DNA from 2 places in the Pontibacter korlensis genome. Region 1 is predicted to be linked to the other one. Evidence: riboswitches for the same ligand, from Rfam matches in the RefSeq annotation. Region 1 holds a riboswitch; the other holds the start of a gene.
What was found. Region 1 has a riboswitch for cobalamin ahead of PKOR_RS08265 (TonB-dependent receptor plug domain-containing protein). Riboswitches for the same ligand answer to the same signal wherever they lie in the genome.
Positions count from the first base shown of each region.

Region 2: linked by a shared signal. The riboswitch ahead of PKOR_RS04320 (acyl-CoA thioesterase) and the one ahead of PKOR_RS08265 (TonB-dependent receptor plug domain-containing protein) in region 1 are both predicted to bind cobalamin.

Region 1 covers NZ_CP009621.1:1,923,257-1,939,167, reverse strand. Annotated here, with positions in the region: gene PKOR_RS25535 (DUF4397 domain-containing protein) at 126-452, opposite strand; gene PKOR_RS25530 (DUF4397 domain-containing protein) at 476-817, opposite strand; gene PKOR_RS08305 (THUMP-like domain-containing protein) at 972-2,159, shown strand; gene PKOR_RS08300 (hypothetical protein) at 2,267-2,482, shown strand; gene PKOR_RS08295 (hypothetical protein) at 2,577-2,831, shown strand; gene PKOR_RS08290 (hypothetical protein) at 2,845-3,033, shown strand; gene PKOR_RS08285 (alpha/beta hydrolase-fold protein) at 3,173-4,324, shown strand; gene PKOR_RS08280 (GNAT family N-acetyltransferase) at 4,468-4,968, shown strand; gene PKOR_RS08275 (DoxX family protein) at 5,046-5,474, shown strand; gene PKOR_RS08270 (DNA-3-methyladenine glycosylase) at 5,499-6,098, opposite strand; cobalamin riboswitch at 6,208-6,415, shown strand; gene PKOR_RS08265 (TonB-dependent receptor plug domain-containing protein) at 6,523-8,439, shown strand; gene PKOR_RS08260 (YncE family protein) at 8,463-9,551, shown strand; gene PKOR_RS08255 (hypothetical protein) at 9,624-9,932, opposite strand; gene PKOR_RS24725 (hypothetical protein) at 10,078-10,260, shown strand; gene PKOR_RS08250 (DUF2798 domain-containing protein) at 10,313-10,540, shown strand; gene PKOR_RS08245 (hypothetical protein) at 10,603-10,932, opposite strand; gene PKOR_RS08240 (B12-binding domain-containing radical SAM protein) at 11,247-13,451, shown strand; gene PKOR_RS08235 (DUF6624 domain-containing protein) at 13,496-14,416, opposite strand; gene PKOR_RS08230 (GNAT family N-acetyltransferase) at 14,684-15,217, opposite strand; gene PKOR_RS08225 (M28 family metallopeptidase) at 15,379-15,911, opposite strand, start outside.
Region 2 covers NZ_CP009621.1:1,053,958-1,069,868, forward strand. Annotated here, with positions in the region: gene gldD (gliding motility lipoprotein GldD) at 1-145, shown strand, start outside; gene recG (ATP-dependent DNA helicase RecG) at 273-2,372, shown strand; cobalamin riboswitch at 2,415-2,606, shown strand; gene PKOR_RS04320 (acyl-CoA thioesterase) at 2,819-3,211, shown strand; gene PKOR_RS04325 (IS110 family RNA-guided transposase) at 3,666-5,012, shown strand; gene PKOR_RS04330 (hypothetical protein) at 5,047-5,490, shown strand; gene PKOR_RS04335 (hypothetical protein) at 5,647-7,101, shown strand; gene PKOR_RS04340 (glycosyltransferase family 2 protein) at 7,110-7,838, opposite strand; gene PKOR_RS04345 (acyl-CoA dehydrogenase family protein) at 8,019-9,809, opposite strand; gene PKOR_RS04350 (four helix bundle protein) at 9,850-10,218, opposite strand; gene PKOR_RS04355 (thiolase family protein) at 10,250-11,428, opposite strand; gene PKOR_RS04360 (3-hydroxyacyl-CoA dehydrogenase/enoyl-CoA hydratase family protein) at 11,463-13,865, opposite strand; gene PKOR_RS04365 (MarR family winged helix-turn-helix transcriptional regulator) at 13,883-14,323, opposite strand; gene PKOR_RS04370 (AMP-dependent synthetase/ligase) at 14,654-15,911, opposite strand, start outside.

The DNA.
Region 1 (15,911 bases):
AATTACAAAAATTGTTGCGCTTCATCAACATTACTGGGTCTGAAGCAGTTCTACAGCAGTGTAAATAAGAACGGCGCCTGCCAATAAGTAGCAAGCGCCGTAACTATCTGTAGTAAAGGAGGTGCTTAGTTATTCTCTATCACTTCCGCACCAAGCATGTTCATGTTACCTGATGGAGGGCTGAGGAAGCCTCTGGCAAATACAGTATAGATTTTACCAGACTGCAGGTTTAAAGTGGCAGAAACAGCAGCATCGTCAGAGTTAACGGGCTGCACCTCCACAGTGTAACTGCCTGCATCCACAGGAGTAAAAGCTGAGGCCTCTTTAAACTCCATATCAGAAAAAAGAACTGGGCCTCCCTGCACAACCACATCTACATTAGGAGCGTCTGGCGATAAGTGCACAAAGCGAACATGTGCTTTCCCACTGGCAGGAGCTGTCAGGTCATCCATCAGCACCACCGGAGCAATCTCACTCAGATGTCGGCAGCAAAAATAGTGTAGCTCATATCTTCTATCAGATTCACATCGGCATTTATAACCGGACTACCTGTACCGGTACCAGCAGCAGTTACTTTAAAGTTACGGTTACCAGCCTCCACATTCAAGTAACCTATGTTGTCCAGATAATTTAGAGCAGCATTATTCACTTTCGCATCATCTACATAAAGATCTATGCCAGGAGCGTCTGGGGAAGCATGTACTATCATTACATTTGCCTGATCGGTCAGGTCCAGGTCATCATCGTCATCATCGCAGCTTGCCAAAAATACTGTTGGCAGTACAGTTAACAGCATCAGTTTCATCCAGTTCTTCATAGCCTTCCTCATTAAATTAAATATGTTTTGATATTCTATTAAATTGACCTGCTTCAGTTTTGTTTAATTTTTATTTAAAAACGTTAGACAAAACTGAAGCAGGTCACTATCTTATATTGAGTATCTTTGCCAGAAGTATAGAATTAGAGGCACCATGCGGATTTTCACCACCGAAGAACAAGAATTTATACTTGAGCACCAGAAACATGATGTGGCCCAACTAATGCTGCAGGCACAGCGATACCCTAACCTGCCGGTGCAGGAGTTGGTGCTGCAGATAAAAGCCCGGCAAAAGGCGGCACAAAAGCTGCCAACATGGGTAGAGAATCCGCAGGTCGTGTTTCCGGTGGCACTGTCGGTGGAGCAGAGCTCGTCAGAGATAACGGCGGCTTATAAAGCCAGTTTGGTGAAAGGTAAGCAGCTGGTAGATCTAACAGGAGGCTTTGGAGTAGACTGCTTTTATTTTTCCCGCAGCTTTGCGCAGGTGATACACGTGGAACAGAACCAGGAACTACAGGAGATAGCGAAGTATAACTTTGGTCTGTTGGATGCAGAGAACATCACAAGTATAAACACTACTGCCGAAGAGTTTTTAAGCGGCTTTGAAGGAAAGGCTGACATACTGTACCTGGACCCCGCCCGGCGAGGCAACCATGAACAAAAGCTTCACCTGCTGCAGGATTGTGAGCCAGATGTGCTACGTCTCCTGCCCCTGCTCTTCCAAAAGGCCGAGGCTGTACTCTTAAAAACATCGCCTATGCTGGACATAGAGCAGGCATTGCAAGAGCTGGGCCACGTGGAACAAGTATGGGTGGTAGCACTGCAGAACGAGGTGAAGGAAGTACTATACTTGCTAAAGCCGGAAGCTCCTGCTCCTGCTGATGTGCCTCGTACGGCCGTAAACCTGCTGCCTCAGGCTAATCCGCAACTGCTTACTTTTAGCCGTACACAAGAGGAAGCAGCCACACCTGTTTATAATGACCCGCGGGAGTTTATATATGAACCTAATGCTGCCATACTTAAAGCCGGCGCATATCGCTACCTGGGGCAGCACCTGGCTTTGAGCAAGCTGCACCCTAATAGCCACCTCTATACCTCAGTACAGCTATTGCCACACTTCCCGGGCCGAAGCTTTAGGTGCCTGGGCATAAGCCGCTATAATAAGAAAGAACTTCTAAAGCAGCTGCTTGAGAAAAAAGCCAATATAACGGTGCGTAACTTTCCTGAGTCTGTTGCTGACATCCGCAAGAAAACAGGTATAAAAGAGGGTGGCCAAACTTACCTGTTCTTTACCACAGATATGCACCAAAAGCCCATCGTCCTGCTCTGCGAAAAGGCATAACCTCTGCCACCCCCTTACCCTACCTGCTCAACTAGCCTATAGATAACCCGTACAAAGTATAGTATGGCCGCTACACACGGCCGTACTTTGACTTTAACCTATAAGCTATGAAACAAGAAAAAGATAAGAATCAGCAGAAGGATAGATTGCAGCAGGATGTGAATGAAACATCCCGCACCATGAAACCAGGGAAATCGATCAAGAACAGCGCTACTAGTTCCCAAAGCGATGCCACCTCGCCTACCATCAGCGGCACCGGTGGCGGCATTACTAACATCCGCACAGGTAAAGATGTGGAAGAAAACAGTGACCAGAAGTACTAAGAGGCAGCCGCAAAACATGCTAAAGTAACTGACGTACACTGTAGAACGGCCTTACGAAAAGGCCTGATGTTTCACCTAAAAACTTCTATACCAGATGAAAGGAGAAAAGAACAAGAACTTGGAGTTCCATGGCTTTGCAAGCAACCCTGAGAAATCGTTTGAGGCGGGCAAAAAAGGAAACAGGTTGGCTATTGAGAACTCGCTTCGAAATAGCAACAACAATCCAAACAACCCGAACGCCCAGAATCAAACTGCCTCCAAAGTGGGCAACCAGAACAAGCCTACTCAAGGCAAAGGCTGGCAAAGCATTCCTGCTGGCTCTGAGTCCGCTGGTAAAAAAAGCGAATAGTTTAATTTAACCTATGAAAACAATGGAAGATAAAAATAAGAAACAGCAGTCTGACCTGACAGACAAGAGCAACAGCAATAAAAAAGATATTTCAAATAGCCTGGAGCGCGACGTAACCGATACGAAGCTAACCGGCAGACAAACTCCGCAAAACCGCACCGACAACGAGCAGGACCGCGAGAGTAAAAAGTCTAACAGCTAATTTCTGACACCACATAACGCAAAACAGCCGCAGCACTTTATGCTGTGGCTGTTTTGCGTTAAAGAACGCTGGTCATTTTCTTACCTTACTTACTAACTCAACACGTCACAGTCTCCACCTCGTCAGCCTTACTATAACTATGAAGTTCATCCCTCCGCTCCTGCTTTTACTGCTACTGGCACTCACAGCATCGGCACAGGTCCCATCCAGTAAAACAGTAACATTTGTGCTGCACACACCTGGCTTACCCGATACTGCCCAAGTATATATTACCGGCAACGCTCCGGAGCTTGGCAACTGGAATCCTGGAAAGGTGGAGATGGAACGAACCAGCTCTACTAGCTGGCAAAAGGAAATTGTGCTGCGCGAGCCTCTTATGCACCTGGAGTATAAGTATACGCTGGGCAGCTGGGAGCATGAAGCCACTGACAGTACCGGAGCCCCTCTGGGTAACTTTACGGTTAAAGTGGAGAGTAGCCTGCAGGTAAAAAACCAGGTAAAGCATTGGCGGGATGGTAAAGCACCTTCTGCAAAAGGAGGCGTAACAGGCACGGTTAGGTACCATCAAAATTTAGGAACAGGCAACACTATACCTGCCCGCGATTTGGTCGTATGGCTACCGCCAAATTATGACCAGGACCCTCGAAAACGCTACCCTGTACTTTACATGCATGACGGGCAAAACCTTTTCGACCCTGGCACCAGCTCTTTTGGAGTAGACTGGCGCATTGATGAAACAGCCGATAGCCTGATACGAGCAGGCGCGATAGAGCCAATCATTATTGTCGGCATCAACAATAACGAAGATCGCATGCAGGAGTATACTCCTGGCGATAAAGGCTCAGCATACATGGATTTTGTAGTCAATACTGTAAAGCCTTTCGTAGATAGCACATACCGCACAAAGCCTGACCGCAAGTACACTGCTACGGGCGGTTCTTCGGCAGGAGGTACCATAGCTTTCATGCTGGCCTGGGAGCATCCGGAAGTCTTCTCTAGAGCCATTTGCATGTCGCCTGCCTTTAAAATTCAGCAAATAGACTATGTAGATGACGTACTTGCTTATAAAGGCAAAAAGAAAGACCTGTACTTCTACATCGACAATGGTGGGATTGAGCTGGAGGAACAATTGCAGCTAGGTATAGATAACATGCTGCGGGCTCTGCAAAAGAAAGGCTACCGGGATAGCAAAAACTATACTTGGGTAAAGGACCCACAGGCAAAGCATTTTGAAGCTGCCTGGGGTAAGCGAATACCACAGGCTTTAAAGGTTCTTTTCCCGGCTAAGTAGCTTTTAATACTACCTCTTACATGTTCTAAAAAATATCAATAGGCTAACATACACCTCTTTGCCTAGCAGGCTTTTATAATTATATTGCTTTTTCTTTCTGGTTGTAAAATACCCGTAAAACATAAGCTAAAGAAGCTAAGGCGATGTTTACAATAAAGAACCTGCACGAAGCACCTGAACACTTCAACACTGTAGCCAACTGGATATACCAGCAGTGGTGGCAAAAGCCGGGCAACACCATAGAGGTGGTGAAGGCTCCTTTGCGTGAGCACCTACAATCTGGAACGTTTCCGGTTACACTAGTGGCTTTATCAGGAGATAAACCAGCAGGTTCGGTATTGCTGATAGAGGACGACGGTGTGGAGGCACTCCCGGAACTGAAGCCTTGGCTAGCCGCACTCTATGTAGCACCTGAGTACCGTATGCAGGGGGTTGGCAAGTTACTGGTCCAGGCCTTAGAGCAGCACGCTCAGCAGATTGGTTTTTCTGATTTATACCTGGTAGCCACCGACAGAGTAAGCTTCTACTATGACCTGGGCTGGCGCGTATATACTAAGCTAGTAGGCAACACAGGCGTTACCATTATGCATAAGCATATCGGCACTACTTCAAGCACTCCACATGTGAGCACGCATCATCTATAGATTTTCGTAATCCTTAGTGCCGTTATAGCTTTTAACAATTCTCTGTACTTTGCGGCTTAGAACCATCAAGCAAATCAATGCTTCAGAAGATCACCCAAACCGACAACTCCAGAACAACCATCTTGATCCGGCTTATAGTAGGTGTCGTGTTTTTATCGGAGGGCATTCAAAAGCTTTTATTTCCTGCAACACGAGGCGCAGGACGCTTTGAGAGAATTGGCCTTCCCTCGCCTGATTTTTTGGGTGCCTTCGTGGGCTCTTTTGAATTTATCTGCGGCACACTGGTTTTACTCGGGTTGTTTACGCGCCTGGCAAGCATGCCTCTCATCATAATCATGCTCACGGCCCTGGCTACTACTAAGCTGGAGATCTTAACTAACGATGGCGTTTGGGAAATGCTACATGCCAGCCGGACAGACTGGTCGATGTTGTTGGGAAGTACATTCCTGCTGATTAGAGGTGGAGGTTATTGGTCAGTTGACAATAAGTTGAGTGCGAAGAATTAGAAAGCTGTTTATCCCAGCTCAAAGTTATCTTTTTTTGCTTACCCACTTGCTCCCTTTCAGCCAAAACCGCCAAGGCAGCAGCGCATCTTCACCGGCATAGTCTATGCCAATGCGTGGTCCAATGGCTATATCCTCGGCCGGCACAGTAACACCTTTATCCTCCAGCCAAATTGTGTTACCAGTCAGGTCGGCACCATAAAGCTTTTTATCTATGCCTAGAGCAATGCTAAGCACCCCAGGCCCGGCTGTAAGGTTAGGTTTTGCACTTGCCATGCCCCGCCGCAGCAGCATCTCCTCTACCCCTACCTCTGGTTCTATGGCACGCACCAATACGGCATCTGCTTTATTTTTCTCGTTGGTGATGATATTAAACAAGTGGTAAATGCCATACACCAGGTATACATAAGCGACTCCTCCCTCATGATACATGATTTCTGTGCGGGAGGTACGACGGTTCAGGTGGGCATGGCAAGCTCTGTCATTTTCCCCGGCATAAGCCTCTGTTTCCACAATCATTCCTCCTGTAAGTATGCCATCGACGCAGGTGTAGACATACTTGCCCAATAACTCCTGTGCCACTTGCACTACATTAGGTCGGGTATAAAAAGGTTTAGTCAGTTTCAATGTTCTGCTCTTGTCAATTTGTGCTTGGAGTTACGCACCAGAGCAGGTTCGGTTGAAGGCCCCAGTAATATGTTCTGAACAGGATTAACCAACATTGCATAAATGTTCCTACCTTTGCACCCAGATTGGTGGCCATAACTACTGCCGTGGTTGTAGCCTTAAAAGGGAAGCAGGTGTAACTCCTGCGCTGTTCCCGCAACTGTCATCTTCACCAAAAAGGTTAGCCTATACCCTACGGCCACTGTGCAGCACACGCTGCGTGGGAAGGCGGGCTAACTGAAGAGAGCCAGGAGACCTGCCAGTCCGACACTGATTTGTCGTATGCTTTCGGGTAAAAAGCTGCACGGCCACCGCTATAATAATTGCGCTTGCTGTTACCGCCTTTGTACCTGTTGCATGCTTCGGGATGTAAGCAGTATGTATTTTGACTAAATTCTCTCTTCTGAAAATATGGCTTTGCGCCTGCCTGGGCGGTGTTACTACTGTGGCTATGGCACAGCAGGATACTACTTGGCACCAGCTGCGTACGGTAGAGGTTTTTGGCAAACCCGCCGAAGTATATGCTGCCGGCAGTCGTGTAGTACAGGTAGACAGTTCCTTCCTGAGCACCTATAGTTCTGGTTCACTTGCCGAAGCGCTGCAGGCACGCTCTCCCATTTACTTCAAGAGCTACGGTGTAAGCGGCATTTCATCAGTAGCGTTTCGGGGCACCAATGCTTCACAAACGGCTGTACTTTGGAATGGGCTTAACATTGCTCCGGCTACCTTAGGCCAGATAGACTTTTCAACTATTCCTTTAAGCGGAGTTGGTGAGGTGGCAGTACAGCATGGTTCTGCTGCAGCTAACTATGGCAGTGGTGCTATTGGCGGAGCAGTGTTGCTGAACTCCCCTAACTTTAGCACAGAAGGCTTTGGAGGCGATGTGAAATTAGAAGCAGGAAGCTTTGGCCGCTATTTTGGCAGCGGCAGCGTAGGCTACACGGCGAAAAAGTTTTCCTATGGATTAAGCGCTTATGGTAGCCTAGCCAAGAACAACTTTAAATACAGAAATCTCAGCCGCTTTGGTACGCCGGAAGTGCGCCAGGAAAATGCACAGATGGAGCAGCACGGCTTTACCCAAGACCTAAGCTGGCACTTGTCACCGGGAACGGAGGTGGCTGTACATAGCTGGTATACTTTTTCGGACCGAGACCTCCAACCTGCTATGGGTTCTGCCTATGCCAATGCACAGCAGCAAGACAAAAGTCTCCGCCTGATGACAGAGCTCAAGCACCAGAGCCAGCTAGGCCAGACAGACGTAAAGGTTGCCTACTTTAACGACTACCTACACTATACCGACATCAGCTCCAATTCAGAGTCGAATGTAGACACTTATCAGCTACAGGCTGAGCAAACATATACCTACGGCGAACGCTGGAGCCTCAGGGGCGGTTTAAACCTGCAGCATTTTGTAGCATCGAACGATGGCTACGCTGGGCAGCAAGATGAAAACCGCGCCTCCCTGTTTGCACTGTTCCGCTACGACCCTGTACAACCACTCCAACTTACCTTAAACCTGCGCCAGGCATTGGTAGAAGGATACAACCCTCCTCTTACACCAGCACTGGGCTTTAACTGGAAGTTCTTTAACAGCCACCAGCACCAGGTATCGCTAAAGGGCAATGTAAGTGGCAGCTACCGCGTGCCAACACTTAACGACCGCTTCTGGGTAGGAGCAGGCAATCCTAATCTGCATCCGGAGCAAGGGTGGAACTACGAGCTGGGTCTGCGTCACGTGCTGGTGCAAGAAAACAACCTGCTGCTAGAAACAGAAGCGGCAGGTTACTATATGCTTATTGATGATTGGATACAGTGGGCTCCGAACAGTACCGGCGTCTGGCGCCCAACCAACTTACAGAAGGTAGAAAGCAAAGGCTTGGAGTTTAGCACCACCGCTACTGCTACTTTCTCAGAACTAAAGCTGCGTAGCTCTGCTGGCTATACCTATACTTCGTCGGTGCAGGCTGAAGTGTATGAAGGCAGTGGCGACAAAGGAAAGCAGCTAATGTATGTACCGCAGCACAAGGCTTTATTCTCCACAAAAGCTACTTACAGAAAGTGGAGCCTGATCGGCAACGTTAACTATACCGGCTTGCGCTACACTACCAATTCTGAAACCAGCAGCCTCAACAGTTTCACGCTCCTGCACCTGGCACTAAGCCGAAGACTACAGCTAGGGCAAAACACCCTGCATTTTACGTTACGTTCCGACAACGTAACAAACGCCGAATACCAGACGATGGCTTACCGGGCTATGCCTCCACGCGGTTATACTTTCAGTTTACGATTTATCATACCCTAACTATAATTCTTACTTAAACCATAATGAGAAAACTCAACTACTTCCGCAGCTTTTTTCTAGCTGCCACACTAGCCATCACCTCTCTTGGCTTTACCAGTTGCGACGACAACAATGACGGTCCAAGCGGCGCTTACTCCGAAGATGGTGTATTTATAGTGAACGAAGGTAACTTTGGTACTCCTAACGGCTCTATTTCCTACTACAATAGTAACTCAAATGAGGTACAGAATGGAATTTTCAGCACAGTAAACGAGAATCGCCCACTTGGTGATGTAGCCCAGAACATGGTTGTCCACGGCGACCGAGCCTTTATTGTAGTAAACAACAGCAATAAAATCGAGGTTGTTAATGCCGCCACCTTCAAGTCTGAAGGCGTGGTAGAAGGCCTGAGTGCTCCACGTTACTTTGTGGCACTTAACAATGACAAAGGATACGTAACTGAGTGGCTTCCTGCTAATGCAGATTGGAGCTACAACAAAGGCCGTGTTTCGGTTATCGACCTGAAGTCATACTCTGTTGTGAAAACAATAGAGGTGGATGTGCAACCAGAGCAGCTTCTAATAGCCAATGGCAAGCTGTACGTTACCAACCAGGGCAGCGACAAAGTTACTGTTATCAATACTGCCAATGATGCAGTTGAAAGCAGCATTACAGTAACTTATGGCCCTAACAGCCTTGCTCTCGACAGAAACAATACCCTGTGGGTGCTTAGCTCTGGCAATAAAGACTGGAACTTACCTCAGTCGGAGCACACTGCTGGTGCTCTTTCAAAGATAAATGTGTCTAACAATACTGTTAGCAGCACCATAATATTCCCTAATGTTACAGCATCGGCTGGTAAGCTGGTTACCAACGGCAGCAAAGATAAGCTATACTTTATCTACAACGGAGGAGTGCATCAGCAAGATATCAGCGCTACCACTCTTAATGAAACACCACTTATCGACCGCAGCTTCTACGGCTTAGGTGTGGATCCTGATAACGGCAACATTTACGGTGGAGACGAAAACAACTGGTCTGGCGACGGCACTGTGTATGTTTACAATTCAAACGGCACACAAATCACCACCTTTAAAGTAGGTGTAGGCCCGAACGGCTTTGTTTTTAATTAAGCATAATGCTTATCAAAAACAGAAAGCCTGCCCTATTTAAGGGCAGGCTTTCTGTTTTATAATGTTTATACTTCATTGATTATTCTCTCCTCTATCCGCAGCATCTTTCTTGCCGTCGCCAGCATGTACGGCACTGCCTTTCCTGTTATCATCATGCTTTTCATGATCTGCGTGATCGTAGTGCTGCTCCATGCTATCGCGCTCAGCCTGCACCTGGTCGTCCTCATCCTGGTTTACCATACTTCCTGGCCTCTTTATGTCGCCACGCTCTGTATCTGTGTCTCCTGGATCTGTTCCTGTATTACAAGCAGCTATACTAAAAGTAGCCATTACAGTAGCTACCATTGCAAACAGTGTAGATCTTAATTTGCTTTTATTCATCTTATATAAAATTTCCTGTTAAACATTATAGCTGACGACAGGCAGACCCGACGCAGCATACTAAATGTACGGCATGGCTTAGTTTATAGTTGAAATGTGCACCAGAAGGTATTTATACCCGTACATCAGCATAAACCAGAATTTGTTGCATACCATGGAAGAAAATAAAGCAAAACAGCCACCTAAAGAGACCACAAAAGACGACTCTTCGGACGTAGAAAAAGTAAGGCAAGACAAGCAAATACCGCCGCCGGAGCCAGAGAGTGACACGCGGACGCAATCGTCCGAGGCTCAGGAAGAAAGTGAGGCAGAAAAAGGCCACTCCTGATTTTTATATGTTCCCGCAGGCACTCTATATTTGGAGTGTAAGTAAGTAATATATGCCTAGACCAATTTTAAAACCGCAGCTCCGCAAAAAGCTGCTGCTTATTGCCCTCATTTGCTTTTTGTTGGCTTCGGCGTTAGAGCTCTATACTTTCGGCCTCCACTCTGACTTTCCGCTCCGGTTACTGCGCACTTTCTTTGTGATTTTTGTGATGGTTACCCTCACTATACAGGTTATTGTGCCTGGTGTGAACAAGGGCGTTGATCGTGTAATAAGAAGATAACAAACAGCTAATAATAAGAAAAGCCTGCGTTTAAAAGCGCAGGCTTTAGTTTTTAAAGGGTATTAACTAGCTGGTTGGGGTTTCTTTCTAAAGTATATGGCCGTGACACGCTTTGCAGGGTCGTGCCCCAAAAAAAGTATGGGCCTGTTATCTGTACTGAAGGTATGTAACAGTCCTTCCCAGTCCTCCTCTTCTTCCATCAGGCGTCCTGCCTCAGCTGCCTCTAAAGCATGCTCTAAGCAGCAGCTGGTATTTAAAAGCTGATTTGTTTCTGAAGTATCTGTTGTCGTGTTAGACGTAACAACAGCAGTACTAACTTTGTCTGTGTAGTCTTCCTTCTGCCAATCCATCGCAAGCACTGCTAGTATGAGCAGTAGCGTGGTCAGTATCATTTGTAAGTTTTTCTGGGCGTTCATGGTAGAGGGATTTGTTATAGTGGCATAGTAAGCTAAACTCCTCAGCATCAATTTTCTTTCTTGAAGCAAACTTAAAAACAAGATTCTCCAATTACAAATAATTCCAATTAAATATTGTTAAAATATTATACCAGTTAAATATACCAAGTCAGTTGATTTTGAGACCTTAACATGAACCGGAACACGGCACAGGCTGTTGCATAAGGGCGCTCTGAAAGTCTGCGCCGGAATCTGTACTTTTGTGCGCTGGCATTGCTGCCGCATACTTATACTTTAAGCTGATTTATATTTTGGAGAAGCCAACCATACTGCTCATTACGCCGCCGCTTACACAACTAAACACGCCATATCCTGCCACTGCTTATCTGAAAGGGTTTCTGACTGGCCGTGGTTATAGCGTCACGCAAGCCGATATCGGCATTGAGCTGGTACTGCGTATGTTCTCTCGCAAAGGGCTTAAGCGTATATTCGAAGCGGTGGAGCAGGGCGATTATGAGCTCTCTGATAATAGCCTACGTATACTTCGCCTGAAGCGGGATTACCTAGAAACTATAGAGCCGGTTATCCGATTTCTGCAGAATAAAGACCATACACTGGCGCAGCAGATAAGCTACAGCCGATTTTTACCCGAGGCCTCCCGCTTCGACCAGGTGGAGGATATTGATTGGGCCTTCGGAAGTCTGGGTATAACCGACAGGGCCCGCTACCTGGCTACGCTATACTTGGAGGACCTTGGTGATTTGATAAAGGAGACTATCTCGCCATACTTTGCTTTCAGCCGCTATGCTGAGAAGCTGGCTATGTCTGCCACCTCTTTCGACACACTGGAGGAGGCCTTGCAGGAGTCTCCAAGCCTTGTAGACCTTATGTTACTGGAGCTGCTGGAGGAGCGCCTGCAACAGGTACAGCCTGATGTAGTTGGCTTTTCTATACCTTTTCCGGGTAACCTTTTCGGCGGGCTGCGCATGGCTCAATATATCAAAGAAAAATATCCGCACATAAAAATAGCCATAGGTGGTGGCTATCCTAATACTGAACTGCGCAGCCTGCGAGAGCCACGCCTGTTTAAGTACATAGACTTTGTTACGCTGGATGACGGCGAAGGCCCTTGGCTGAAACTGCTGGAGTACCTGCAGGGAGAGCGGCAAATAGATTTTCTGCAGCGAACCTTCTTACTACAAAACGGCAAGGTCGAGTACATTAATGGCTGCCTTGATAAGGATATACCACATACAGAGGTCGGCACCCCAGATTACAGCGACCTTCACTTACAGGATTACCTTTCGGTGATTGACGTGATAAACCCAATGCACCGCCTCTGGAGCGACGGCCGCTGGAATAAACTTACCATTGCCCATGGCTGTTACTGGAAGCGCTGCTCCTTCTGCGATATTACGCTGGACTATATAAACCGCTACGATGTGGCACCGGCTACTTTGCTTGTAGACCGCATTGAGCAAATTATTGAGCAAACCGGGCAAACAGGCTTCCACTTTGTGGATGAGGCTGCTCCTCCTGCCCCGCTCCGCGACATGGCTATTGAGCTAATCCGCCGTGGTGTGAAAATCAGTTGGTGGGGGAATATCCGTTTCGAAAAGACTTTTACGCCTGACCTTTGCCGCCTGCTGGCTGCCTCGGGTTGTATTGCCGTGTCGGGTGGCTTGGAAGTGGCCTCGGACCGCCTGCTGGAGCTGATGGCAAAAGGTGTAAGTATAGCTCAGGTAGCCCGCGTTACCGATGCCTTTACCCAAGCTGGAATTATGGTGCACGCTTACCTCATGTATGGCTTCCCGACACAAACTGCACAGGAAACAATAGATTCGCTGGACGTAGTGCGTCAGTTGTTTGTCAACAACGTGATTCAATCTGGCTACTGGCATCGCTTTAGTATGACGGCGCATAGCCCGGTTGGCAAGAACCCAGAGAAATATGGCGTAGTAAAAGTTGGCCCCGAGGAAGGAGACTTTGCTAATAACGACCTGTGGCACGAGGATCCTAAAGGCACTGACCACAGCATCTTTGGCGAAGGCTTAGCCAAAGCACTTTACAATTACATGCACGGCATAGGTTTGGACGAGCCCCTTTCGTTTTGGTTTGACTTTAAAGTGCCATGCACTACACAGTCACCTAACCTGATAGCAGAGGCCATAGCCACTCCTCAGCGTCCGGACAATACGCGCCTGAATGCACGTGTACTTTGGTTAGGCAACCTACCAGATATCGACCTGACTATGTATGCAAAAAAAGGACAGACCATTGAGCGTTGCCTGCTCACTTTTTATGAAAAGGGTGAGGATTTCCAGGTAAAAACAACGGCGTGTATTGGGCAATGGCTATTTGAAGTACTGCAGAAAATTACGCCAGATAACCAGGAGGCTGTTACGCTAAAGCAATTGGAAGAAAGTTATCCTACAGATGCACACCTTAACTTCGCAGAGTTCTTAAGCTCTCCGAGCTGGTTTGAGCTACGGGAAAGAGGCTTGCTGCTGCTATAAAGTATAAACCCGAAGCTGATCAGCTTCGGGTTTATACTTTTAGGCTAGTTAGCAGGTCCTGCCTGTGGTACTTTATAGTCTAAGCCAAACCTTTTCATATACTCTTCGAGCGGCTCCAGCCCCATTTCTGCACGACGCTTATTTACATTAGCTTCGTCTTCTATCGTGTGGAGTTCATACTGCTCGGTATCGTTGTTCATGCGCAATTGGCTACCATAGAGTTGTGGCTGGCCGTTATTCATCCGCACCCGATCTTCCATCAGTGCCACCTGACTTTTAGCTGCTTCTCCTTTTTCGGCTGCCGCCTTTAGCATGGGCAGGTATTTCTCCATTGTCTGTTTATCTGAATGCTGGATCACCAGAAACACAGCTGAGCTAGCTTGTGGACCTACTAAACTTATACCGGGCCAACCATGCTCTTCCAGTACAGCCACTACCGCTTTCTTGTTAATGTCATCTGTCTCTGACATTTCTTTCCAAAGCGCCTGCATTTCCGGAGAGTTTGGCCCATGTTCTTGCTGCACTGTGCTGATTTTCCTTCTCACTTCCTGATCTGTTTGGTAGATTTTCTCCAGCTGGGCCTTAAGCGGCTTATTATAATTTGCCTCCAAGGCGGCTACCTTTTTCTCCAAGTTCTGCACGAGTGTTTTCCAACGGTTATCGCCGTGCAGGCTGTTAAGGTCAGTATCCTGTTTCAGGTGGCTTAGATTAATATAGCCTCTATCTACAGCCAATTGCAGGTTAGCGATAGCTTTGTCCTTATTCCCGGCTAAGGCCCAGGAGCAGGCAGCATTATAGTAATCTGTAGTGCTGCCTGCTCCCTTTGCAAAGGCTTTCTCGTACAGCTCTCCGGAAGCTTTATACTCTTTGGCGTCATACTTAGCACTAGCCTCGCCTATACTTTGCGCCAGTGCAGTAGCTGCCATACTGGCTATTAAGAGCACAATCAGAAACGTTCTTTTCATAGCATTTTCCTATTGATGTATAGGAAGGTACAAAGCTGAGGCATCAAAAACTAATCTTTTAGTTAATTCTTTTATTCGCCTTCGATATTTTTTCTCAGGCCATGCAACCCTTGTCGTTGTTTAGGCATCTTGTTATTGGAAGCCGGTAGAAAAGCTACCAGCTTTCAGACTACTACCACTACTATCTACTACTAAATAAAACTATGGAAAGACCTGGCCCCGCTCCTGTTTCGCTCTGAAGCAGGAGCGGGAACACCAGAACATATGTTACACCTCTACCTGCATATAAAGGTCGCGCTGCACATCCTGACCAAGTATAAAGTCTAGCTCTCCCATTTCCTTAAAGCCATACTTATTGTAGAATCGCTTTGCCCGCTCATTACGCTCCCACACTGTGAGCCACACAATGTCATATCCCTCGCTTCTGGCCTTTTCCAAACACCATTGCATTAGCTGGTCGCCGAGCCCATGCCCCAACCATGCTCTTGTAATGTAGAGCCTGCTAATTTGCAGCGCTTTATTGGCTACAACAGCTTCCGGAGCTTCTCCTTTATTCAGCTTTACATAGGCTATCGCCTCTTTATCTACCTCCACTATCAGAAATTCTGTGTCAGGATCGGCTAATTCTGCAGCCTGCAACTCTGCGCTATACATGGTAGGTTTGAAAGCTACCATATCATCAGGGTTATTATACTCAGCGAAAGCCTCCTTAAAAGTGCACCAGCCTAAGTCTGCCAGCAGTTCAGCATCGCCTGCTGTACCTGTTCTAAAATGGAAAGTATTGCTAATCGGTAATCTCATGTGTTTGTTGTTATGGATGCTAAGATAAGGCTGATAAGCAGTTCTGTGCCAAAAGCAGCCCTAGTCAGGGAGAAAAAGCTGCTCTTTCAAATTAAGACTTAATAAAAATGCCGCTCCGAAGTATCTTCCGGAGCGGCATTTTTATGGCGACAGCTTGAGACCTACTGCTTATTGAGGTAAGCTTCTCTTGCTGCTTTAAACTCAGAACCAGCTTTCCATTTTGGCCACTCTTCTGAGAAAGCAAGACGATGACCTACTTTATACAGCAACGATAGATCTTCCACGGCACCGTCAAACTTTAAGTCAGGATGCACCTCGTCTGATGGCTTATGGTAATAGGTAGCAAAGAACTCATCCAGCTTCTGTTTGCCATACTCTTTTCCTTTTTCAGCATGATCTATGCCAGGGCCAATAAACAGAGCTGGCACTCCAATCTTAGCGAAGTTGAAGTGGTCTGAGCGGTAGTATAGCCCTGCCTCCGGATTCTCTTCCGGAGCAACATAACGGCCTGCTTCTTTTGCTTCTTCAGAAATATACTCCTCTAGTTCAGACTGCCCCATACCATATAACACAACATCTTTCGTCTTGCCATAAGAGTTGAGCATATCCATGTTGATGTTGGCAATAGTCTTTTCTTTCTTGAAGATCGGATTCTCCGCATAATAGGCAGAACCCCACAAGCCTTGTTCTTCTG
Region 2 (15,911 bases), 870 kb from region 1:
TGTTACTGATTCTACAGAGCACTTCCTGCGCGGTGCTTTATACTTCAGAACAGCTACGCAGAATGATTCACTGGCTCCGGTAATTGAATTTGTAAAAAAAGATATCATACACCTGCTGAACACGCTAGAGTGGAAAAGTAAATAAGCCATTTGAGCATAGCAAAGTCATCAACAAGTATAAAGCCCCGCCAGCGTTTAAACCTGTCGGGGCTTTTGCTTATTTTTGCATTCTATACTTGCCATTCCTTTCACCCAAAAGCAAGCCAGATCACGTGAGTAACTTCTTCAACACTAAAATAGAATTCCTGAAAGGCGTTGGGCCGATGCGGGCGGAGCTGTTGCAGAAAGAACTCAACATCTTCACCTACGGCGACCTAATTCAGCACTACCCTTTCCGATATCTAGACCGCACGCAGTTTTACAAAGTAGCCGAACTGGATGAGAGTATGCACTATGTGCAGGTGCGTGGCCGCGTTAGGGGCAAAGAAGTCATTGGCGAAGGGCGTAAGCAGCGCCTGGCGGCAACGCTGGTAGATGAGAACGGTGACCAGTTAGAGCTGGTATGGTTTAAAGGTGTGAAGTGGATGCAGAAAACACTGAAGAACCACACCGACTACATCGTGTTCGGAAAGCCTACGGAGTTTAATGGCAGGTTCAGCATGGCACACCCTGAGCTAGAGGAGCTGGCTGAGGAAAAACAAACAACCTCTTTTCTGCAGCCAGTTTACCACACTACCGAAAAGCTCAAAGCACACCGCATCGATAGCAAAGTGATCAGCAAAATAATGGAGATGCTGTTAAAAGTAGCATTGCCACAGGTGCAGGAGTCGCTGTCGCCGGAGCTGATTGATACGTATAAGCTGATGGATAAGCGTAGTGCTTATGCCAACATTCACTTCCCGGAAACGGCGGAGAAGTATAACAAAGCTAAGTTCAGGCTCAAATTTGAGGAGCTCTTTTACATACAACTGCGCCTGTTCCGCCAGAAGGTAGTGCGCAAAGCAGATCTGCAGGGGCAGGTGTTTAAGAACACTTCCACCCTCACCGAATTTTATAAAAACCACATGACCTTTGACCTGACCAATGCTCAAAAGCGGGTGGTGAAGGAAATATACGCTGACTTAACGGCCGGAAAGCAGATGAACCGCCTGCTGCAAGGGGATGTAGGCTCCGGCAAAACCATTGTGGCCTTTATTACTATGCTGATTGCGGCAGATAATGGGGCGCAGTCGGTGCTAATGGCACCAACCGAAATTCTGGCCGACCAGCATTATGTGGGTTTAAAGGCCTTTGCCGATAGGCTGGGCATCAACATTGGCAAACTTACAGGCTCTACAAAGGCCAGTGAGCGAAAAGTAATACACGAGCAGCTGCGCTCTGGCGAGATGAAAATGATTGTGGGTACGCATGCGTTGCTGGAAGACGTGGTGCAGTTTCAGAACCTGGGGCTCTGCATTGTGGATGAACAGCACCGCTTTGGTGTGGAGCAGCGTTCTAAGCTCTGGCGCAAAAACCCGCGAGTTATTCCGCACGTGCTCGTGATGACGGCCACCCCTATTCCCCGCACCTTAGCCATGACTTTATATGGCGATCTGGATGTGTCGGTGATTGACGAGTTACCAGCCGGCCGTAAGGAAATCGTAACCGTACATCGCTTCGATTCGCACCGCCTGCGTGTGTTCCAGTTCGTGCGCGACCAGATAAAGCTGGGCCGGCAGATTTACATCGTGTACCCGCTCATTGAGGAGTCAGAGGGGATGGAGAATTATAAAGACCTGATGGATGGCTTTGAGAGCGTGCAGCGGGCTTTCCCGGAGTACAAGGTAAGTATGGTACACGGCAAGATGAAGCCGCAGGACAAGGATTACGAGATGCAGCGCTTCGTAAGGAACGAAACGCAGATAATGGTAGCTACTACCGTAATCGAAGTAGGTGTGAACGTTCCAAATGCTTCTGTGATGATAATAGAGAGTGCCGAGCGATTTGGCCTTTCGCAGCTACACCAGTTGCGCGGCCGTGTAGGCCGTGGAGCCGAGCAGAGTTACTGTATCCTGATGACAGGCTATAAGCTGAGCAAGGACAGCAAAACCCGTCTTGAGACGATGGTACGCACGAACAACGGCTTCGAGATTGCAGACATTGACCTGAAACTGCGTGGTCCCGGCGACCTAATGGGCACACAACAGAGCGGCGTACTGGACCTGCTCATTGCAGATTTGGCTAAAGATGCGCCTATACTTCAGGAAGCGCGAGCCGCTGCACAGCGCGTGTTACACCAGGACCCGCAGCTGGAGCAGCCGGGGCATGCCAACATCCGCCGCCACATTCAGTCACTGAGTGCCAACACTGTGAACTGGAGCAGGATCAGTTAGAGCTACAGCAGTTTTTCCACTACTCAGGTTAAATTTTACCCTTATCTTTACAGCGCCTGCGCTGTTCTGGTAGCATAACCAGAGCTTAAAAAGGAACCGTGTGTAAATCACGGGCTGACGCGCAACTGTAAGTAACATTATGTTAACGCCAAACAGGCCCTTTGTCCGGAGTCGGGTGCGAAGGGCGGCAGTAAAGTTATAAGCCAGGATACTTGCCACAGATGTTTATGCACAGCCTTCGCGCTTAAGGCCTGTGGTAAGAAATTAGCCGTACCAGTAGTACGGTCTACACTTCCTTTCCACACCTTCCTGCGCAGGCATTCAAACTTTTAGTAAAAGCACATGTCGCGCCACCCCTTGTAACTTTTATACTCTAAACTACCTTCGCTGTTAAAAAGCTGTACCGGTATGTGCTTGCCACCTACACATCAACAATCAAAACTTTTATGAACTTAGAAGAACGCATCAAGCAATCAGAAACCCGTATCTTTAAGGCTGTTTTTCCGAATACCACCAACCATTACGACACCCTTTTTGGAGGCACGGCCATGCAACTAATGGACGAGGTAGCCTTTATTGCTGCCACACGTTTTTGCCGCAAACGTGTGGTTACCGTTTCATCAGACAGAATTGACTTTACACAACCCATACCCGCTGGTACCATTGTAGAGCTGATAGCCCGCGTTATAAGTGTAGGCAATACCAGCTTGAAAGTACAGGTTGAGATTTATGTTGAAGAAATGTATTCTGATGTACGAACAAAGGCAGTGAGCGGGACCTTTGCTTTTGTAGCCATAGACGAGCACAAGCAACCAATACGAGTGCTTTCTGAGGTGTAATGCAAACACCATTTGAACAGCTCTTTATTGAGGAGCAAAGTTTATACTTTGGTTCCACGCGAAACAATAGTCAAAGGTTAATATTACAACTGCCTTAACTCTGGCCAGTGTAAATATAGTATATTCGGTAATCCAGTTCCGTTTATACGCTGGATTTGGGTGTATAGCAGGAGTAGTGTTCCTTTTATACAGTAGTGCCTGTATTGGCCCGCCAATGTTTCTGACATGATAACTTAAGCTCAGTTCTTTAGCCGAAAATTTGGGGAGACAGTAAAATTAGTTACAGGAGCTTTTGCAGCAAGACCTTTCCTAACATTGAGTGGGTGAACTCTGCCAGTAGTGTGGTTCTGCTGCCCCATTTGGTTTCAAACTGGGCGTTAGAGCCCGCATAGAAGAGTAAGCTGACTGGGCGGCAGGCAATGGCTTTTGTATTTATCCCAAAATATTAAAGCCTATGAAAAAGCAAACCACTACAAGAGAGAGTGCCATCAACATGCAGCTGGCCAACCCGAACGCGGCAGGTATTGATGTGGGAGACACCATTCACGCCGTTGCCGTACCCGAGGGCAGGGATACGCTGCCGGTCAGGTCCTTTGGGACGATGACCTGCGATCTGGAGGCCATCGCCGCCTGGCTGCTCGAATGCGGGGTGGACACGGTGGCCATGGAGAGCACTGGCGTATACTGGAGACCCTTGTTCAACCTGCTCACCCAGCACGGCCTGGAGGTGTACCTGGTTAATGCCAAACAGGTTAAAAACGTGAGCGGCAGGAAGAACGATGAGGATGATGCGCGCTGGATTCAGAAGCTGCACAGTTGCGGACTGCTCCGCAGCAGCTATCTTCCCGACGACCAGCAGGAGGCGCTGCGCACGCTGGTTCGCCACCGCAGAACGCTCACCCAGGATAGAGGCAGATGCGTGCTGAGGATGCAGAAGGCCTTGGAGCTGATGAACGTGAAGGTGCACACGCTGCTGCGCGACATCACCGGCAAGAGCGGCCTTGCCATCATTGAGGCCATCCTGAGTGGGGAGAGGACAGCGGAGAACTTCCTTACCTGCGTCCACTTCAAGGTGAAGGCCGACAGGGCAACCATCCTCAAGTCCCTACAGGGCAACTGGCGCGCAGAGCAGCTTTACCTGCTGGAGGACTGTTACATGAGTTATAAGTACCTGACCGAACGCATCGCCTTGTGCGATGTGGCCATTGAAAGGCAGCTGGAGCATTACTATAGGGAAATCCGCCCTGAAGCGGCGCCTGAGTGTGAGGCCGTCTCTGCTAAGAGGGCCAACAGGAACAAGCCATCGTTCAACACCTGCTCCTACCTGAAAAAAGTGCTGGGAGTGGACGTGATGGCCATTTACGGTATCAGTGACATTGCCGCACTGGAGATTCTCTCTGAAACAGGCACAGACATGAGCAAGTGGGAAACGGCTAAGCACTTTGCCAGCTGGCTGAACCTGTGTCCCAACAACAAAATATCAGGAGGGAAGCTTATTAGCAGTACCCTTATGAAAAAGAAGCCAAACCCGGCAAGCCAGGCTTTCCGTAACGCCGCCAATGCCGTGCAGCGAAGCGACAACTGGCTCGGTGACTACTTCAGGCGGATGAAAGCAAAGGGTGGTAACAAGTACGCCACTGTGGCCACGGCTAATAAGATTGCTACAATTTACTACAAAATGGTATCTTGCCAGCAGGAGTTCAGCCCTGTTGAACTGACTGCTTATCAGAAAAAGTACAAGCAGGCGAAGATCATATACCTAGAGCGGAGGCTCTTTGAACTAAAAATGGAAGCCGCTTAGTGGAGTTATATAGAAGTTCTCCGTAACTTAAAGTATGAAAAAAACTTTCCCACTCTTTACAACAATCTTATTACTTCTGCTCTTTGGGTGCCAAGAAGAAAAGAATATTAAAGTGTGCGAGAACTTCCAACTCCTTGGTTCTTTCAACAAAGGAGAGAAAGTGTCTATCAAGTTCAATTCAAAGGTGATTCATGAAGGCTTCTTTGAAGATAAAAGCTGGATAGTTTCCCAGTTATTTTGTGTAGATTATACAGATACTTTCAGGGTTGATTTTAGGGTTGTAAAAAAGGGGGAGGTGGTGTTGGATACCTCGATGGTAGGGTATTCAGGGTTCGGAAACTACCTGCTTGCTCTCCCTAAGGGAAGACCTACAGGAGATTTGCTTGAAAAAGTTCGTGCAGATATTGACTTTTACGAGACCATTCCTCCTGATTCTTTAGTTAGAACTGCTGAACCTGAATTGATTGTCTCACATTAACACCAAAATAAACTCTGGTTTGTGACATAAAAAGCTTCAGAGAACAAAGTTCAGCCTTAACCCTCGCTACGCTTCAGGCTTCGGCTGCACCAGCCCGTTATCCACAACAAACACTTTAAGCCTCCGTTTTACCCCTAGCACAAATCTATACCACCCGTGAAAAAGCAGTTCATCCTTTCGTTTATACTTCTGTGTCTGCTCTGCCAGCCGCAGGCTATACTTGCTCAGTCCAAAACCAGAGCATCCGTAGATTTCAGCTATAATCCCGATCCTGAAGCAGACCATTTTAACCAGCGCCTTCCTGACAAAAGTATACCTGTTGGGCAGAATGAGCTTGTGCTCCTGAACCGCACAGACAACAGCAAATACACAGTAGAGAAGTATAGTGCTGAGTTGAAAAAAGTTTGGTCTGTGGAGATCCCTTTAGAGGATGGAGAGACAGTAGATAAATTTACAGCCAACAACGAGGCAGTTCTGGTGATAACAAACCGCAAAGCTGGCCAAAATCAGCAGCTGTACGGGCACCGTATCAACCTTCAGGCAGAAAAGAAAGAGCAGCCAGTACTGCTTTTAGAAGCGCCAGCTAAAAGCCGACGTGCAGGAGTTGCCATTTCTGAAGATGGCTCTCAGGTTTTAGCTTATCGCTTCCATACCGACAACAGCTTTCAGATACAAAGCATCAGCGGCAGTTTATTTAACGGCAATCTGCAGAAGCAACAGGATGTTAAGTATGACTTGAGCGACCTGCGCGGTATTCTGACGGCAGATATTCAGTTGGGCAATGGCGGCGAGCAGTATGTAAGTTTGATTTCGGACCAGATGAACCGCCTGAGTGTGCGCCAGTTTAAACCGGGCCGCAAGGAAGCCAAAGTGATGTCGGTTTTGGTTGGAGGTGTGTTCGACGGACTGCAAGTATACATCCGCGATACCCGCTTCAAGTTAATGGAGGACGGTTTGCTTTATGGAGCCGTTCTAACTGCCGACGAAAAGAGCGGCGGCTACTACAGTCTTAAAGCTGTAAAGTACGACTTCGAGAATGAGGACATGGTTTTCGCTGAGGAGTTTAAGTTCAGCCCAGATTATGTGCAGAAGATAAATGCTCTCGACAAGAGCAATAAGGGCAACAGGCTACAAGACATTTCCCTAAGCGAGCTACTGCTGACACCGGAGAAAAAGCTTGTCATTCTGGCCGAGAAGAAGTATACAGAAGGCGGCGAGAATGCGCCATACTTCGCAGAAGAGCTGCACCTTTTCGCTTACGACGAGTACATGGGCTACGACTGGAATTCTGTGCTAACGAAGCAACAGCAAGCACCTGCCGCCGAAGGCTTCACCAGTATCTCCTACAGTTCTCACCTGAGCGGCAACACACTAAACCTGCTTACACTTGAGGAACTAAACGGGAAGTATGATTTGTACCTGCGCCAAATCAACACTAGCAATGGCAGCTCCTCAGCTCCTCAGGCCCTTCGGCTTAATGTAGCCAATGATAAGAAGCTAGCCTACGTGAAAGATTACACCGTTTGGCTAGCTCCTAAAGACATTGTTACCGTGGTACGCGCGGGCAAAAAACCAGACCAGCTTCAGCTTAGCCGTATAGAGATAAAATAAGCAGCTAACTACAGCTTAAGTTGCTGCAGAAAGCGGGGCATAACAGCCTCGCTTTTTTGTTTTACCTTCATCCTTCTGGTAAAAGAGGTTAGCTGTAACAGCATATGAGAGAAACCCACAAAGGATACTATCTCCAGGTACATTTTAAACTCCCTCTTTGAGCCATCCACCACCCCAAGCTTATCAACTTTATAAGTATTGGTGGCAGACCAAGGCATCCAGCGAACTTGCTTCCTGTGTCGCAGCATGTACCGGTTTATAGCTACCTCCAACTGGTACCTCTTTATCTTTTGATGTACTACCTGCTCCAGATCTGCTTTCTTGATCAAGCGCTCACCCGAGAGAAGGATATCACTGCGGTACCACCTCACAAACCATGGCGAATTTATGCGCCGCAGTATGATCATATCCACAGTGGGGTTTTTAGCCATAGCAGAGACGGCTGCCTCTATTTCATCTGTATTTAGTGCCTGCAGGTCCGCATCCATTAACAAGACATGCTCATTTTTGACTAACGTCAAGCCTTTCTTTATTGCGGCTGCCTTACCTTTGTTGCTCGGTAAGCGCACGACTTGTACTTGCGGCCAACATCTTTCAATATAATCAGCTGTCCCATCTGAAGATCCATCATCAACACATACAACTTGTGTAACCGATCTCACCTTTATTATTTCCTTCAGAACAGTACCAATCCGCTGCCGCTCATTGTAACACGGAATGAGACAAGATATTTGCATAGTTTTATTTTGTTCATGTATAGGTGCTTATTCCAAATACGTTGAAACCATGATAAAATTCGTTCTTATGCGACTTTTTTTTGCACAAAAAAGCTTACCAAACAAAGCTGATGCTCTCAAAAAGACAATAAAAAAGGCTGCTACCTTTGGTAACAGCCTTTGAACTATAAGTGGTCAGAATTAATACACAAACTCGTTTGCCTCAATTAGGGCAGCGGCTATACGACGACGCGCTTCTTTAGTGTTATACAAATCTTTCTTCGTGAAGCGCTTCAGGCCCATAAACAACAAGCGTTGTTCATCACCTTCGGCCATAGCGGCAATAGCCTCCTTACCTGCCTTAAAGGCAGTATCTACGGCATCGTTCACTGTAACTCGTACAATATCTATTTGATTTGCTACAGCCTCCTCACCTTTCTGGCTTACTAGTTTTTCCACACGCAACAAGGTCGATTCTGCTACATAGGTTTTGATAGCCATATCGGCAATGCTCATCAGTATCTCCTGCTCTTTAGCCAGTGAGTTCATATACTTCTGCACTGCCGTACCTGCCACCATCAGAATAGCTTTCTTCAGATTCTTGATAGCCTTGTGCTCCGCTGTAAACAGGCCTTCCTCCTCGTCACCAAAGTCTGGGATAGACATTAGCTCCTGCTGCACTGCCTGGGCTGGTCCCATCAGGTCCAGTTCACCTTTCAAGGCTTTCTTCAGGATCATGTCTACTGTCAGCATGCGGTTGATCTCGTTGGTACCTTCAAAGATGCGGTTGATACGGGAGTCGCGGTAAGCGCGGTCCATCGGATAGTCTGCAGAGAAGCCGTAGCCACCGTAAATCTGCACACCTTCGTCTACTACATAATCCAGCACCTCTGAGCCTTCTACTTTCAGCATAGCAGCCTCAACGGCAAACTCTCGGGCAGCACCCATCAGAGCCTCGTTTTCGTTGGCTCCGTTCGCCATTAGCTCCTGCTCTTTGCGATAGATATCCATACCGCAACGATATAAGGCTGATTCTACGCCGTAAATGCGAATAGCTTGCTCGGCCAGCTTATAACGGATAGCACCAAATTTTGAGATTGGAAGCTTGAACTGGTGACGCTCGTTAGCATACTTCACAGACAGGTCGGCTACTTTTTTTGCAGCTCCCAGTGTAGCAGCACCTAGTTTAATCCGACCAATGTTCAGGATATTAAAAGCAATCAGGTGGCCTTTACCAATCTCGCCTAGCACGTTTTCCTTCGGCACTTCACAGTCTTCGAAGAACACCTGGCGAGTAGAAGAACCTTTGATACCCATTTTGTGCTCTTCATTGCCAAGGCTCACTCCTTTGTAGACGCGCTCCACAATAAAGCCTGTAAACTTATCTCCATCTACCTGTGCGAACACCACAAACACATCCGCAAAACCTGCATTGGTGATCCACATTTTCTGGCCGTTCAGGATGTAGTGCGTACCTGCCTCGTTCAGTACAGCTTTCGTCTTAGCCGCCAAAGCATCGGAACCAGAACCAGGCTCCGTTAAGCAGTAGGCTGACATCCACTCACCACTCACCAGCTTCGGGATATACTTGTTCTTCTGCTCTTCGGTACCAAAGTATAAGATTGGCAGCGTACCGATACCCGTGTGTGCCGCAAAGGCTACCGGGAAGGAATGTCCACCACCTACTGACTCTGTTACCAGCAGCGAAGTGTTGAAGTCCATATTCAGCCCGCCATACTGCTCCGGAATAGATACAGCGAACAACCCCAGCTCACCTGCCTTTTTCATCAGGCTTTCCATCAGGCCTTCCTCATGGTTGTCAAGGCGATCTAGCAACGGGTATACTTCCTCGCGCACAAAGTCCTTACAGGTTTGTGCCATCATCAGCTGCTCCTCATTAAAGTCAGCAGGTATAAATACGTCCTGCGGGTTTGTCTCCTTTATCAGGAACTCACCACCTTGGATGGTGGCAGTTTGTGTTGTTTTTTCCATGGCTACTCAAATTTCTTATAGTTGTATCAAGTATCACGTATCAAGACACACGACCCTTTCTGTCAAGCATGTTTATAAAGCCGTTTAGCATCTTTTGTACGCCTTCATTCTTAGTTATCAAGTCTGAATACTGAGGCTGTTTAACGAAGCCGAAAGATTCAGCCAATATTAATTGTGTTTCAAGCTCGAAAGCAGATCCTAGAGCAATCCTCAGGAACTGACCAAATTCTTTATCCGATCCACGACCTGCCCCCTCAGCTATATTGGATGGAACTGACACAACAGCACGATTAATCTGTGATGTCAGCCCATATCGTTCATCCTGTGGGAAAAGAGCAGTCGCTTTATAAACGAGCTTAGCTAGCTCTATTGAATCTTTCCACACTCTTAGCTCTTTGAAGTTATGCATCTAAAAATTGTGCGTCGTGCTACGTACGTCGTTATTTCAAAAACTCAAACACTCCAGCTACACCTTGGCCACCGCCGACGCAGGCAGTTACCAAGCCGTGTTTGCCACCAGTGCGGCGCAGGTCGCTGAAAAGCTGTACAGAGAGCTTGGCTCCAGAGCAGCCGAGTGGGTGGCCAAGCGCGATGGCTCCACCGTTGATGTTTAGTTTGTCCGGATCAAAGTCCAGATGACGCATAACGGCAAGAGACTGAGCCGCGAAAGCTTCGTTCATCTCAATCAGGTCTATGTCGTTCAGCGTCATGCCTGCTTGCTTTAGAGCTTTTGGAACTGCAGCTATTGGCCCCATACCCATGATGCGCGGATCTACGCCACCGGTTCCGTAGCTTATCAGGCGTGCAATCGGCTCTAGGTTCAGCTCTTTCACCATACGTTCGCTCATCACAATAACAAAGGCAGCTCCGTCGGAGGTTTGAGATGAGTTACCAGCCGTTACTGTACCTCCGGCCGCAAATACTGGCTTCAGGCGAGCCAACGCCTCCATTGAGGTGTCAGCACGTGGCCCCTCGTCGGTGTCCACTACATAGCTGCGGGTTTTCTTCTTGCCACTTTCATCCAGGTAAGTTTCCTCCACCGTAATCGGCACGATCTGGTCTTTGAAGTACCCCTTCTCAATTGCATTCAGCGCCTTCTGGTGCGACTTAAAAGCAAACTCATCCTGGTCTTCACGTGAAACATTATAATCTGCAGCTACGGCCTCGGCTGTTAAGCCCATACTCAGGTACCAATCTGGGTTCTTGCTAGCTATCTTGTAGTTCGGAACAGTTTTCCAACCTGCTGTTGGCACCAGCGACATAGACTCGGTACCTCCGGCAATAATACAGTCGGCCATTCCTGCCGAAATGCGGTTAGCTGCCATGGCAATAGTCTCCAGGCCGGATCCGCAGTAACGGTTTACCGTCATGCCACTTACTGACATAGGCAAAGCCAGCAGCGAGATCATACGGCCAATCTGCAGGCCCTGCTCCGCCTCCGGCACAGCGTTACCCACAATCAGGTCGTCTACACGCTCTGGGTCCAGGGCAGGCACGGTAGATAGTAGGTGCTTGATGACATCAGCAGCCAGGTCATCAGGTCTGGTGAACCGGAAGGCACCACGCGAAGCTTTCCCCACGGCGCTACGAAATCCGGCTACGATATATGCATTGTTCATTTTTGATGCTCTTTTATAGTTTGTACTATAGTTCCTAGTTTCTAAGCGGCTTGCCTGTGGTAAGGATGCTCTGGATACGCTCCAGTGTTTTGCGCTCACCTGTCAGCGACAGGAACGCCTCACGCTCCAGGTCCAACAGGTACTGCTCGCTTACCTCGGTTGGGGCAGACAAATCGCCACCGCACATTACATAGGCCAGTTTCTGCGAAATCTTCAGGTCATGTGCTGACATATAGCGGCCTGTGTACATAGCATTGGCACCTGTCAGGAACATACCGAGAGCGCCACGGCCCTGTACTTTGATGTTAGTGCGCTGCACCGGCTTAGTATAGCCTGACTCCGCCAGAAGTATAGCCTGTGCCTTTGCATCAGCAATTAAGCGGTTGCTGTTAATAGTGATGCCATCGCTCGGACGCATGTAGCCTAAGTCCACAGCCTCTTTTGCTGAGGTAGACACCTTTGCCATACCGATGTTCAGGAACACGTTCTTCAGGTCGTTGTACTCTATGTCGCCATCTGCATACATATCAGCAGCGCGTAGCGTCATCTCTTTGGTACCGCCACCGCCTGGTATCAGGCCAACACCAAACTCTACCAAGCCCATATAAGTCTCGGCGGCTGCCTGTATCTGGTCGCAGTGCAGGTTCAGTTCGCAGCCACCGCCCAGGGTAAGGCCATGCGGAGCGCCCACTACAGGTATAGCCGAGTAGCGCATGCGCATCATAGCATTCTGGAACTGGCGGATGATCATATTCAGCTCATCGTAATCCTGATCCAAGGCATACATGTAGATGAGGCCTACGTTAGCACCGGCAGAGAAATTAGCGCCCTGGTTGCCTACCACCATACCTCTAAATTCTTTCTCGGCAAGATCTATACCCTTGTTCAGCGCCTGAATTACGTCACCACCCATAGTATTCATCTTCGTCTGGAACTCCACATTTAGGATGCCGTCGCCCAGATCAATGATGGAGGCACCACTGTTTTTCCAGATAGTTTTGCTGCCACGCAGGTTGTTCAGAATAATAAAGTTCTCTGCGCCAGGTATGGCTTTATACTCTTTGCTGTTGATGTCGTAGTAGCGGCGGGTGCCGTTTTCTACGATGTAGAAAGACTCCTTCTGGTGCTCCAGCATCTGTGTTACCCACGGCGCAGGCTCATAGCCAGCTTCAACCATGCGCTGCACACCTTCGCGGGCACCAATGGCATCCCAATACTCAAACGGACCTAGCTCCCAACCAAATCCGGCACGCAGCGCATCGTCTATGCGGTACAACTCGTCTGAGATTTCCGGTATGCGGTTAGAAACGTACTGGAACAGGCCGAACAGCGTCTCGTTGAAGAATTGTGCCGCTTTATCAGTTTGGCGGGAGAAAAGCTGGATACGCTTGCGCAAATCTTCCACCGGCTTCAGCACCTCAAGGCTCTGGAACTTCACCTTCTGCTTTGGCCCGTACTCCATGGTGTTCAGGTCCAGCGTCAGAATCTCTGTTTTGCCTTTGGCGTCTTTTGTCTTTTTATAGAAACCCTGTCCGGTTTTGTCGCCCAGCCACTTGTTCTCCACCATCTTCTGCACATAGCCCGGAATCTGGAACAGGTCCCTCGACTCGTCTTTCTCCCCTGCCTGGTAAAGACCATTGGCTACGTTTACAGTAGTATCCAGACCAACAACATCCAACGTTCGGAATGTGGCTGACTTCGGACGACCTACAACTGGGCCAGTGATCTTATCTACCTCATCTATGGTGAGACCTGTTTTCTCCATGGCCTTCAGCGTATGCATGATACCGTAGATACCCACGCGATTGGCGATGAAAGCAGGCGTGTCTTTGGCTAGCACCGTAGTTTTGCCCAAGTACAGATCACCGTAGTGCATCAGAAAATCCACTACAGCCGGGTCTGTCTCTGGCGTAGGAATAATCTCCAAAAGCTTCAGGTAACGCGGTGGGTTAAAGAAGTGCGTGCCACAGAAATGTTTCTTGAAATCATCAGAGCGGCCATCCAGCATCAGGTGGATAGGAATGCCCGAGGTGTTGGAGGTGATTAGTGTACCCGGCTTGCGATGCTGCTCTACCTGCTCGTACACTTGTTTCTTTATCTTCAGGTTCTCCACTACTACCTCAATAGTCCAGTCGGCAGTAGCGATATCCTTCATGTTATCTTCAAAGTTGCCCGTTTGGATAAGGCGTGCATCGGACTTGCGGTACAGCGGCGAGGGGTTAGAATTGATGGCCGCCTTGAGCGAGCTGTCTACAATGCGGTTGCGCACAGCTTTACTCTCCAACGTGAGGTCCTTCTTCTCTTCTTCAGGCGTTAAATCTCTTGGTACGATGTCCAGCAGCAGCACCTGCACCCCGATATTGGCGAAGTGGCAGGCAATGCGGGAGCCCATCACCCCGGAGCCAAGCACGGCTACCTTCTTTATTATTCTTTTCATAGAATAGTTGTAGTTGTCTATGGGTTAAAGATTTCTTTATTCTCGATCATGCCAAGTATGCGGCCACAAACCTTTAGGAACACTTCCAGCTCCTCTTGTGGTATTTCCTCGCGAATTATGTGGTTAAACTGCTTTACCGTCTGACGTGATATTTCCTTTTTCTCCAGCCCCTTTTCTGTCAAAAAGATGCGCACCAGGCGCTTATCATTAGGGTCAGACACTTTATAGATGAGGTTTTTCTCCTCCATGCTTTTAAGGATACGGGTCAGGCTTCTTGCCTCCAGCCCGAGCAGCGGAGCAATCTTGGTTGCGGGTGTTCCTGTTTCCTGGTTGATGTTCAGTAACACGAACCCTATGGATGTAGTAATGTCGGCCTTGGCTGCCTCTGTATTATACATACGAGAGATGGCGTGCCAACACACTTTAAAGTTATAATCTACTGTTTCTTCCGGCTTCATTCTCTGTAATGGTGTATACCAAATATAGTTAAAAATGTTATGCTTGCATACCTTTTTAACAAAAAATTCATCTAGCCACCAGCTTCATCAACTGAAGGTAATGTTATAAGCAGCACAGGTATAGTTATACTGCAAACTGGCCAAGGGGATATATTATGGTTGCAGAAAGTATAGACAGGGCAACAAAAAAGCCCTCCCCGGCATGGGAAGGGCTTTTGATCTGTTTCTTATGATTTATCACCCGAAGGTTCATGACCTAATCAGGGATGACAAAGCCATTATGGAAGTACAGCTGAAAGCTCAGAGAGTCTAAACAGCCACATCTATACCTTAGTACAGGCTTTCAATAACGTCTTTGTAATTGGCCGTAATGATCTTGCGCTTTACCTTAAGGGTTGGTGTCAGTTCACCGCTTTCCACCGTCCACAGCTTAGGGATGAGTGCAAACTTCTTAACTGTTTCATATTGTGCTAAGCCTTCGTTCGCTTTTTCAAGCTCGCGCTTATACTTGGCTATTACCTCCGGATGCTTAATCATCTCCTCATCTGTAGTATACTTAATACCCTTGTGGTTAGCCCAGTCCTGTAGACCCATGAAAGACGGCACGATCAGCGCAGAAGCATACTTACGGCCATCGCCCACAATCATTACCTGCTCTATCACCACCGACTCTTTCAGCTTATTCTCAATTGGCTGAGGTGCCACATACTTACCGCCAGAAGTTTTAAACATCTCTTTCTTGCGGTCTGTGATCTTCAGGTATTTGCCATCAATCATTTCGCCGATATCGCCAGTATGGAACCAGCCATCCTTATCAATTACCTCTTTGGTTAGCTCTGGCTTTTTATAGTAGCCTTTCATTACATGAGGGCCACGCGTCAGAATCTCTCCGTCTTCGGCTATTTTTATCTCTACGCCGTCGATGGCAAGTCCTACTGTACCAATCATATTGTTTTCCGGCTCATAGCGATTCACTGCGATTACCGGAGACGTCTCCGTTAATCCATAGCCTTCCATCACCCGAATGTTAGCCGACCAGAATACACGTGCCAGGCGCGGTTGCAAAGCTGCACCTCCCGAAACGATTACGCGTATGTTGCCTCCCAGCGCTTCGCGCCACTTGCTAAAGATGATTTTGTTAGCCAGGTCCAACTGCTTGTTGTACCACCAACCCTGGTCTTTCTGCGTGTCGTAGTTCAGCCCTAGCTCCAGCGCCCAGAAGAACAACTTGCGTTTTACTCCTGTCAGCTCCATACCTGTGGCCACAATCTTATCATATACTTTCTCCAGCAGGCGCGGCACTGTGGTAAACAGGTGCGGTTTTACCTCTTTCAGGTTGTCAGCTACTTTTTCTATACTCTCGGCATAATATATAGAAACTCCGATACGGAAGTACAGGTAGAGCAACATGCGCTCAAACACGTGGCATAACGGCAAGAAGCTCAGCGCACGGTGGCGTTGGTCTACTGGTACATAAGGCAGTGTTCCCTTCACGTTGCTTATCAGGTTGTTGTGCGTCAGCATAACTCCCTTAGGATTGCCAGTTGTACCAGAAGTATAAATAATCGTTAATACATCGTCTGGCTTA